DNA from 2 places in the Caballeronia sp. LjRoot34 genome. Region 2 is predicted to be linked to the other one. Evidence: predicted binding sites of a transcription regulator. Region 2 holds the regulator's gene; the other holds the start of a gene.
What was found. The regulator LexA, encoded in region 2, represses DNA repair genes until DNA is damaged. The targets are predictions, from matches to a motif close to ACTGTATNNNNATACAGT.
Positions count from the first base shown of each region.

Region 1: the regulator LexA is predicted to act here: its motif matches at 2,607-2,624, upstream of recA (recombinase RecA).

Region 1 covers NZ_CAXUSB020000001.1:669,840-674,948, reverse strand. The annotation lists gene recX (recombination regulator RecX) at 1-1,432, opposite strand, end outside; gene recA (recombinase RecA) at 1,450-2,526, opposite strand; gene ACSQ36_RS02900 (response regulator) at 2,754-3,497, shown strand; gene ACSQ36_RS02895 (sensor histidine kinase N-terminal domain-containing protein) at 3,522-5,099, shown strand.
Region 2 covers NZ_CAXUSB020000001.1:1,593,744-1,598,852, forward strand. The annotation lists gene nodI (nodulation factor ABC transporter ATP-binding protein NodI) at 1-634, opposite strand, end outside; gene ACSQ36_RS07065 (universal stress protein) at 1,036-1,542, shown strand; gene ACSQ36_RS07070 (DUF2939 domain-containing protein) at 1,683-2,291, opposite strand; gene ACSQ36_RS07075 (hypothetical protein) at 2,424-2,810, opposite strand; gene lexA (transcriptional repressor LexA) at 3,015-3,671, opposite strand; gene ACSQ36_RS07085 (sulfate ABC transporter substrate-binding protein) at 3,967-5,016, shown strand.

The DNA.
Region 1 (5,109 bases), 920 kb from region 2:
TCAACGTTTCGTCGATACCGTTGCGCTTCAGTTCATGAACGATCCGGCTCGTGCCAAGACGAGTGCCCCGCCGATGAACAACGCTCTCCACAAATCGCTCATTCGACAACCACCCTTCCCCTGTAAGCGCGTCGAGCAAGGTATCGAGGGAATCGCCTTCGCCGAGATGCGGCGTCAGCTTGCGCGACAATTCAGTGCGGCTATGTTCACGGCGCGATAAATAACCCAGCGCACGACCGCGTAACGATAATTGCGGCCCCTTTCGCTTGAAATCGCCCGTTGCCGATGACTTTCCGCGTCCGGTAGAGCCGCGCGAATAAACCGGTTCGGCGTTTTGGCTTTCGCTAACTGCATCCGCTGCCGATGGCACGCACTGTTCGAAGGACTCGAATGGATCGGCTACGTCGATGCCTGTTTCTCGCTCGACGCCCGGAGAAATAACCGGGGGTTTCGATTGCGATTTCCGGGCAGCTTTTGCCGGAGCGGCCTGTGATTGAACAACTGACTGTGTCTGCTCCAGGACCGCCCGAGCGCGCTTTAAGCGTTCCTCGGCATCGACCGCGTCCAATCCAGTTGCCGAATCAGGCTGCGCGGGTTCAAATTGTTGCTGGTCGACTTGCGGCGCAACCGCAATATCGGCGATTTTGGCGCTGTTCTCATCAGCGAGTTTTGCCGACTTCGGCGAATTACGACGACTGGTTTGTCGATCGGTGGACCGTTCGAAAACATCCACGCCGTCAACAGGCTGAGGCGAAGATTTGCCACGCGTAGTCGAACCGGCTGCTTTGCGCCCCGACAACCCGCCACGTCCAAATTTGTTGCGATCACTCGATCGCTCGTATTCAGCCGGGGCCTCTGCCGACGCACTCTTCAAAGATGACCGCGCCGACACCCCACCACCACCGAACGATCCACGCTTCGGATACGCACGATCACTCGACCGTTCGAACACCGGCTCGCTGTCCTGCTGTGTGGTTTCACCCGCTTCCTGCAGACTCGCGGCGATCGCCTCAGCCTTGCTGCTGCCAGACGACAAGCTTGAGCCTCCCGGCCGTCCAAAGCTGCTTTTCCTGGCGAAGCTACTGTTACCGCTACTGCTACTCCCAGCACTCTTGCCGCTGGAAAACCCGCCACCCTTATTAAACCCACCGCTTCCGCTCTTCTCGCCGGAAACTCCACCACCCTTCGAGAAGCTGTTTCCAAACGAACGACGCGCCGGAGCAGATCCCTCCACACCGACGCGTTCGCCTGCTGCTGCGCGGTATCGATCGCTGCTTCGTTCGTAGCGGTCGACTCCTTCCTCGGCGCTGAGACTTTCGTCTTCGTCGCTTATGGACTTCGAGCCATCCGGATCTTCCTTTACGTCCTGCTCCGCGTCACGATTTGAATCGCGACCGGTCTTCGATCCGAACCGGCTCTTGCTGCGCATCATCTTTTACCGCCTAAAACTCATTCTTCTTCATCCGCCACTTCGGCAACACCCGGAGCGATTGCGTCGGCCATTGCATTGACGCCCAGCGACTCGCGAATTCGATTTTCGATTTCACGCGCCATTTCAGGATTCTCACGCAGGAATTCGCGTGCGTTGTCCTTACCCTGGCCAATCCGTTCGCCGTTATAGCTGTACCAGGCACCCGCTTTATCAACCAGCTTGGCTTGCACGCCCAAGTCGATGATTTCGCCCTGACGCGAAATACCTTCGCCATAGAGGATGTCGAAGATGGCTTCGCGGAACGGCGGCGCAACCTTGTTCTTCACCACCTTCACGCGGGTTTCGTTGCCGATCACTTCGTCATTCTTCTTGATCGAACCGATACGGCGAATATCCAGGCGCACCGACGCGTAGAACTTCAGCGCGTTACCACCCGTGGTGGTTTCCGGATTACCGAACATCACGCCAATCTTCATGCGGATCTGGTTGATGAAAATCACCAGGCAGTTCGTACGCTTGATCGTGCCGGTCAGCTTGCGCAGCGCCTGCGACATCAAACGTGCTTGCAAACCAGGCAGCGAATCGCCCATTTCGCCTTCGATTTCAGCCTTCGGCACCAGCGCCGCAACCGAGTCGATCACGATCATGTCGATGGAACCCGAACGCACGAGCGCGTCGCAGATTTCCAGCGCTTGTTCGCCCGTGTCCGGCTGCGAGATCAGCAGGTCCGACGGACTCACGCCAAGCTTTTGCGCGTAACCGATGTCGAGCGCGTGTTCCGCGTCAATAAACGCTGCCGTGCCACCGACCTTCTGCATCTCCGCAATCACTTGCAGCGCCAGCGTGGTCTTGCCCGACGATTCCGGACCGTAGATTTCCACCACGCGTCCACGCGGCAAACCGCCGACGCCCAATGCAATATCCAGTCCGAGCGAACCGGTCGAGACCACTTGAATGTCTTCAATGGCTTCGCCAGCGCCGAGCCGCATGATCGACCCCTTGCCGAATTGCTTCTCGATCTGCGCGAGCGCGACGGCCAGCGCCTTGCTCTTCTCCGCAGACATCCCGCCCGGGCCTTTCTTGCTATCTTCCATGAATCGTCCTTTGCTATGATGAACGGCGTCTGGCGCATGCCCTTGGGAGTTTTTCCCCTGCTGGGCGCACTGCTGCAGACACTGTATAAAAAAACAGGTGTTTTTGCAAGTCCGATCGGAGCGCGTAGTTTCAGCGCCACGTTCGGCCCATGCGGGACACCACTACACCTGGAGACCGCCGCGCCGGGCGAATTGCGGTGCCGGCAATGCTTTTTGCGCACACTACGATGCGAATCCTCATTGCCGAAGACGACAGCATACTCGCGGACGGTCTCATTCGATCACTCCGCCAATCGGGCTATGCCGTGGACCACGTGCGGCACGGCGTGGAAGCCGACACCGCGCTTTCGCTCCAGACTTTCGACCTTTTGATCCTTGATCTGGGCCTGCCGATGATGTCCGGCCTGGAGGTCCTGAGACGCCTCAGAGCACGCAATTCCCAGATGCCCGTGCTCATCCTGACGGCCGCCGACAGTGTCGATGAACGCGTCAAGGGCCTCGACCTCGGCGCCGACGACTACATGGCCAAACCGTTCGCGCTGAACGAACTCGAAGCCCGCGTGCGCGCCCTTACCCGCCGAGGCGCGGGCGGCGGACCCACCGTCGTCAAGCATGGCGCGCTCGCATTCGATCAGGTGGGGCGCATTGCGTCTATCAACGACCAGGTGATCGAGTTATCGGCACGCGAACTCGGCGTGCTTGAGGTCCTGTTGCAACGGGTTGGCCGGCTGGTCTCGAAGGAACAACTCGTCAACCACCTTTGCGAGTGGGGCGAGGAAGTCAGCAACAACGCGATCGAAGTCTATGTCCATCGGCTAAGAAAAAAAATCGAGCCCGGCGGCGCGCGGATCATAACCGTTCGCGGGTTAGGCTATAGCCTTGAAAAAGCCGTTGCCGCGGTGGCCGCTTCTGTACCTTCTGCCCCGGCAAATACCGACGAGCCTGCCTCGCCCAGCCCGCAGTACAAGTAGCAAGTAACCACGAGTAATCACGCCATGGGCTCGCCAGCATCCCCCGAGCGCGCCGCTCCGGCGTTGCGCGAGCTGTCACCCCTTTCGCCCGATTTGCCCGAAGCCGACCCCGACGCTTCTCGCGACGCGCGTTACGCGAACCCGTTCGCGCCGCCCGACGAGCTCGAGCCCGACGGCGAACCCGCGCCGCGTTCTCTGTTCGGCGAAATTCTGGACTGGATGCTCGCGCCACTGCTGCTCTTGTGGCCCATGAGTATTGCGGTCACGTATCTGGTTGCCAAGTCGATTGCCAACGGGCCGTTCGACCGCGCGCTTGAGACGGATGCCTACGTGCTCGCGCGGCAGATCGCGCCGGTGAATGGCGTCGCGGAATTGCGGCTGCCGAACGCCACGCGGGACTTCCTGCGCGCGGATAACGTGGACAGCGTGTTTTTCCAGGTCCTGGGGACGCGCGGTGAACTGGTGGGCGGCGACGCCGATATGCCCTTGCCTCACGACGATGACCGGCCGCAGCCCGGCATCGTGGAATTTCGTGACGACGTGCTGCGCGGCAACGACATCCGCGTCGCTTATACGACGGTGGAGGCACCGACGCTCGCTCATCCGGTGCTGGTCCAGGTGGCCGAGACGCTCGATAAACGCAGCCAGTTGGCCAACGACATCATCAAGGGCGTGATCCTGCCGCAGTTCGTGATCTTGCCGCTCGCTATCGTGCTGGTCTGGTTCGGGTTGTCGCGCGGACTCGCGCCGCTGCATGCGCTGCAAGCGAATATTCGCGCCCGGCGTCCCGATGATCTCTCACCGCTAGAAGCCAGCCGCGCGCCGCCGGAAATCGCGCCGTTGGTGGCGTCGTTCAACGACCTGCTCAACCGCCTCGAGCAGAACATGCAGTTGCAGAAGCGGTTCATAGCCGATGCCGCGCATCAGATGAAAACACCGCTCGCCGGCTTGAGGACGCAGGCAGAGCTGGCGTTGCGGCAGGATGTATCGGCAGAAGTGCAGCGTTCGCTTGAACAGATAGCGACGAGTTCCGAGCACGCCGCGCGGCTGGTGACACAACTGCTCGCGCTGGCTCGGGCGGAGAACCGGATGTCGGGGCAGATTTTTTCGCGCGTGGAGTTGACCGATCTCGCGCGGCTCGCCGTGCGCGACTGGGTGCAGGCGGCGTTGGCCAAGCGGATGGATATTGGTTATGAGGAGCCGCCGCATCCGGTCGAGGTTGAAGGCAACGCGGTGATGTTGCGCGAAATGCTGTCGAATCTTATCGATAACGCCATTCGCTATACCCCGCCCGGAGGGCGAATCACGGTCCGCGTGCGCACCGACGAGTCCGACACGCGGCACGTCTTTCTCGAAGTGGAGGACACGGGGTTGGGCATTCCTGAAGCGGAACGCACGCGTGTGGTTGAGAGGTTCTATCGCATTCTTGGCCGTGAAGGCGATGGCAGCGGACTCGGTCTTGCCATCGTCCGGGAGATCGCGACAATGCACGGCGGCACGCTCGATATTGACGATCACGTGTACAGCGAAGCGCCGCAGCAAGCCGGAACGCTTGTCCGAGTGGGCTTAAAGCGGGTTTATCCTGCCCGGGACAAACCCTGATCACAGCTCT
Region 2 (5,109 bases):
AATGCGTGGTAAGCAGGATCGTCTTGCCGCGTGCAAGCAGCGAGCGCAACCGTTCCCAGATCAGGTGCCGCGCTTGCGGATCGAGTCCGGTGGTCGGTTCGTCCATGACTAGCACGTCGGGATCGTTGACCAATGCGCGCGCCAGCGTCAGCCGCCGCTTCATTCCGCCCGATAACTCGCCGACCCGCGCGTTCGCCTTGCTTTCCAGCCGCGCGAATTCGAGCAGCGATGGAACCACGGCTTCAATCTCGCTGCCGCTCATGCCGAAATACCGGCCGAACACGAGCAGGTTTTCGCGGACGGTGAAGTCCGGATCGAGGTTGTCGAATTGCGGTACCACGCCTACACGGCGCCGGGCGTAGCGGGCGCGTGAGGGGATCGGTTCATCGACGAGACGGATCGTGCCCGCATCGGGCGCGGTCAGGCCGAGCAGCATCTTGAGCGTGGTCGTTTTACCCGCGCCGTTGGGTCCAAGCAGGCCGAAACACTCGCCGGGCTGGACGTGGAACGACAGGCCGTTCACGACCGTCTTGTCACCGTAGTGTTTTTCGACGTCGATAAATTCGATCGCCGGATTTGGCTGTGCGGCGGTCGTGCGGATTGCGTCGCTGGGTAACACTGCTGCATCTGACATGCGCAAACTCGGGTGTTGGGTCGGAAGTTCGGTCTCAAGACAAGCTAACTAGTTTAATCGATTGCACCAACGAGGCGCGTCCCACCCTCGCGACCTGCACTGCGGGCGCGCACGCGAGCTGATTTGCGGTCGCCGGACGCTTTCGCGACGCCTTGATTAAGCGCTAGAAAGTCCGCCCATCAAGGGATTGACGTTCCTGGCACGGTGTCCGCTTGGCGTTTCGCGAGCAACCGGGCCGCATTAGCGTTTTCCATCGTTGCCACCGTTTTAGCGACGCACCATGATGAAGGCAACGCGGCCCGGGTTTTGTCGCCCGCCCGGCCCACGGGGCAGAATCTGCAACACTTGACGACCGTTTTTTTGATGCCCTTTGCTGCCGTTGTGCAGCGCGGAGAACCACCATGGCGAGCTATCGAAAAATCCTGTTGTGTTACGACGGCTCTCGCGAAGGGCGTAAGGCATTACGTGACGGCGCGAACCTCGCGCTCGACCTGAAAGCCGAAACGCATGTGCTCGCCGTTGTCGATATGCGCTCCAGCATCGCCCAAAGTGCCGGCCTCCTCACCGATATGGCATGCGGCCGTTTCGAAGACGCTGCCCGGGACATCTTGCGCGAAGGCGTGGATTGGCTGACCGAGCGGGGCGTGCCGGCGCAGGGCCACTTCGCGTTCGGCCATCCTATCGATGAAATTGCCGGACTCGCGCAGAGCCTGCAGGTGGATCTGGTGGTGGTGGGACATCGGTGCCGCACGGGTCTTGCGCGCTGGTGGATGGGCGCGGGTAACACGCCGCTGATGGATCGGGTGTCTTGCAGCATTTTGGTGGCGGTGTCGCCGACGGGTACATCGGCGGAACAGGAAGACGCCGCGCATGCGGCGATGCCCGCGAAAGCCGAGGCCAGTGTTTGATGCTGCGACGGGTTTACTGAGGTTGAAAGCGGCTAAGCTGGTGCCGCTTTCAGCCAGCAAGTCGCCAAGCACAAGCAGCAAGGCCAGCTAGCAAGTAGCAACTAGGCGGACAGTCCCATTGCTGCGGGAACACTGATAGCCTAGCCGTCGTTCAACTCCACTGCGACCAGCTTCCACGAGAACAACCCGTAGCGCCGGAGAATGGCCGAATAGCGTGCGTCGCCGGTTCCATGCTGGTAATTCACCGCGAAAGTATCGAAACTTCGATACCCCGCCGTGGTTTGCGGCGGCGGTTTCGGTGCGGACGGTGAAGCTACGACGGGCGCGGCTCCCGGGGTAGCGACAACAGCGCCGCTCGCCTCGGACGGAACTGGCGGTTTCTCGCCCGGATCGCCCTGTGGCGGTATGCCATTGAGAATAGCCGCCACGCCGTCGGGCGTTGCATACGAATCGACCAGCGGGCCGATTAGCGCCGCGCCAATCATGGCGCCGATCATCGCTAACGGATTGCCGCTCTTCTGTATGTCGATTTTTCGGGTCAACAACTGACCGACCTGGTCCTTCAGGCTTTCACGCAGCAGCGGAAAGTCGACGTACTGATTCACAGTTTGAGCGTCACGGGCGTCGGCGGCGCGTTTCAACCGGTCGAGCGCGATGTACGGCGACGCATAGATCACACCGAGCACTGCCACGACGACAACAACCAACAACGTAATAACAACGGACTTGCTGGTACGGGACAGGGACATACGCTAAGGCGCCTTTGGGCTGATGAGGTGAATGCGGCTCGAATGCAAGTGCAGAGGCCAAAGAAGCCTCAACCCCTGGATGGACCACACCGGCGCCAGAATTATCCCCGCGAATCTTATCGCTTCGAAAAATCAGGCGAGCAATCCGCCTTCAACGCCGGCCCGCTCCTCGTCGATACAACGGTCGATCATGCGCGACACCGCTTCAATATTGCCGACCATGATGACCCGCGATTCACCGCGATACACCCGCACCGGCGCCCGTTGCTCGGCCTGCGTATGCACCGATGCACTCAGCGATACCCGGGCGAACGCCGGCTGCCGCGAGGGCAGGACGGGCAGTTCGTCGAAGAGATCGGGGGTGTCTGCTGGCTTTGGGGTCTTGCAGGAGATCAGCGAGCGCAGATGCCGCAAACGGCCGAACTCGCGGAATTGCCGAAACGACAGGGGTGCACGTGCTGTCGGCGCGAACGATGCAGATAAAAAAGAAGCAGAAAACAACCGGGCGAATCGTTCCATGATGTTTCTCCGATGACCGATGACAATAGGACGCGCACCGGTTCATCACCAATGCGATGTCCGTCACGCTTTATAGGGCCGGAATTCAAGCGCAGTGCGGCTAGGGGCGGGAACACCCGGAATACTCGGAACACCCCGCCGCCGCCCTGCAAATCAGAAATCAACAAACAGACATCAAAGCAGAAGCTGAAAACCTTGCAGAAATCAAAGCTCGCCGGAACGAATCAACCCGACCGCAATACCTTCCAGCGCAAAGTCGTCGCTGCCTGACGCGACGAAGATGTTCTCGTAATCAGGGTTTTCAGCGATCAGTTCAACGCCATCTGGACGACGTTTCCACCGTTTGACCGTGACGTCGTCGCCAAGTCGCGCCACGACGATCTGCCCGTCCTTTGCCTCGTTTTTCTTCTGCACAGCGAGCAGATCACCGTCGAAGATCCCTGCGTCGCGCATGGAAAGACCGCGCACCTTCAACAGATAGTCCGGTTTGCTGGAGAACAGCGCCGGGTCGCAGGCGTAATGCTTGGAGATGTGTTCCTGCGCGAGGATCGGACTGCCGGCCGCCACGCGCCCGACCAGCGGCAAGGACAATTGCATGATGCTGGCATGGGGCAACGTGAACTGATGAGGCCCTTCGTCGAGGCCGCCATTGGTCAGCAAACGAATGCCGCGCGATGAACCCGCCGCCAGTTCGATCACCCCTTTACGCGCCAGCGCCCGAAGATGCTCTTCGGCGGAATTAGCGGAGCTAAAACCAAGTTCGGCTGCGATCTCGGCGCGCGTGGGCGGAAACCCCGTACGTTCGATCGCGCGCTGGATCAGTTCGAAAACCTCTTGCTGCCGCGCAGTCAGTTTGCTCATTTTGGTCACGTGCTTTTGCCCCTTGTATGGCTGGTCGTCCACTGTATGGATGAACAGATGCCTGTAGTTTTATACAGTATTCGGCGCTTTTCAAGCTTTACTTTAAGTTCGACGTCGTCAGAACCACACAGAGCCTATAAACAGGGTGCTCCAACGGCTGTTTGATGGCCGCAACGCCGCTTCCAGCCGTCATTAGCACTTTTTGATCTAAAAGAATGAATAACAATTATTTTTAATAATGAAAGCTCGTCGATAGACTCGGCTGCTCAAACCACATAAGACGGGGAACGGGGTAATGCGGAGTCAGAATTCGAGGTGGGGCGCACGTGCAAGGAAGCTGTTTGCCACGGCGGTGATCGGGGCAGCGTCGGTGACCGGGATGACCGCGGGCATGATCGCGCAAGCGCACGCCGACACGTCGTTCCTGAACGTGTCGTATGACCCGACGCGTGAGTTGTACCAGGAGTTCAATCAGGCTTTCGGCAAGAAATGGAAGGCTGAAACCGGAGAGACCGTCACATTCAAGCAATCGCACGGCGGCTCCGGCGGTCAGGCTCGCTCGGTTCTCGACGGTTTGCAGGCAGATGTGGTGACGCTGGCGCTGGCCTATGACATTGATGCGCTCGCAGCCAAGGGGCTGGTTAGCCAGGACTGGCAGAAGCGCTTGCCGGACAACGCGTCGCCGTATACATCGACGATCGTGTTCCTCGTGCGCAAAGGCAACCCGAAGCAGATCAAGGACTGGCCGGATCTGCTCAAGCCGGACGTCTCTATCGTGACGCCGAATCCGAAGACGTCTGGCGGCGCGCGCTGGAATTACCTCGCGGCGTGGGCTTATGCAGAACATCTGCCAGGCGGCAACGCAACGACTGCCAAGGACTTCGTAACCAAGCTCTATAAGAACGCCGGCGTGCTGGATTCGGGCGCGCGGGGCGCGACCACCAGCTTCGTGCAGCGCGGGCAGGGTGACGTGCTGATCGCGTGGGAAAACGAGGCGTTCCTGTCGCTGAAGGAATTTGGCTCGGACAAATTCGAGATCGTCGTGCCGTCGGTGAGCATCCTGGCTGAGCCGCCGGTGGCCGTCGTCGACAAGGTCGTGGATCGTCATGGCGACCGCAAGCTGGCCGAGGCGTACCTCAAATATTTGTATAGCGAGGAAGGCCAGGAAATCGCGGCACGCAACTTCTATCGGCCGCGCTCCACCGCTGTTCCCGCTGCGCTGACGAAGCAGTTCCCGAAGATCAAGCTCTACACCATCGACGACTCGTTCGGTGGCTGGACCAACGCACAAAAGACGCATTTCGCCGATGGCGGCGTGTTCGATTCGATCTATCAGCCGCAGTAAGCACGGCGGCATGAAGGGCAGCACTGCCGGCGCTTATGCGCTCGCGGTGCTGTAGTCGTAAAAGAAGCCTGAAATAACACGATGGCCGCATAG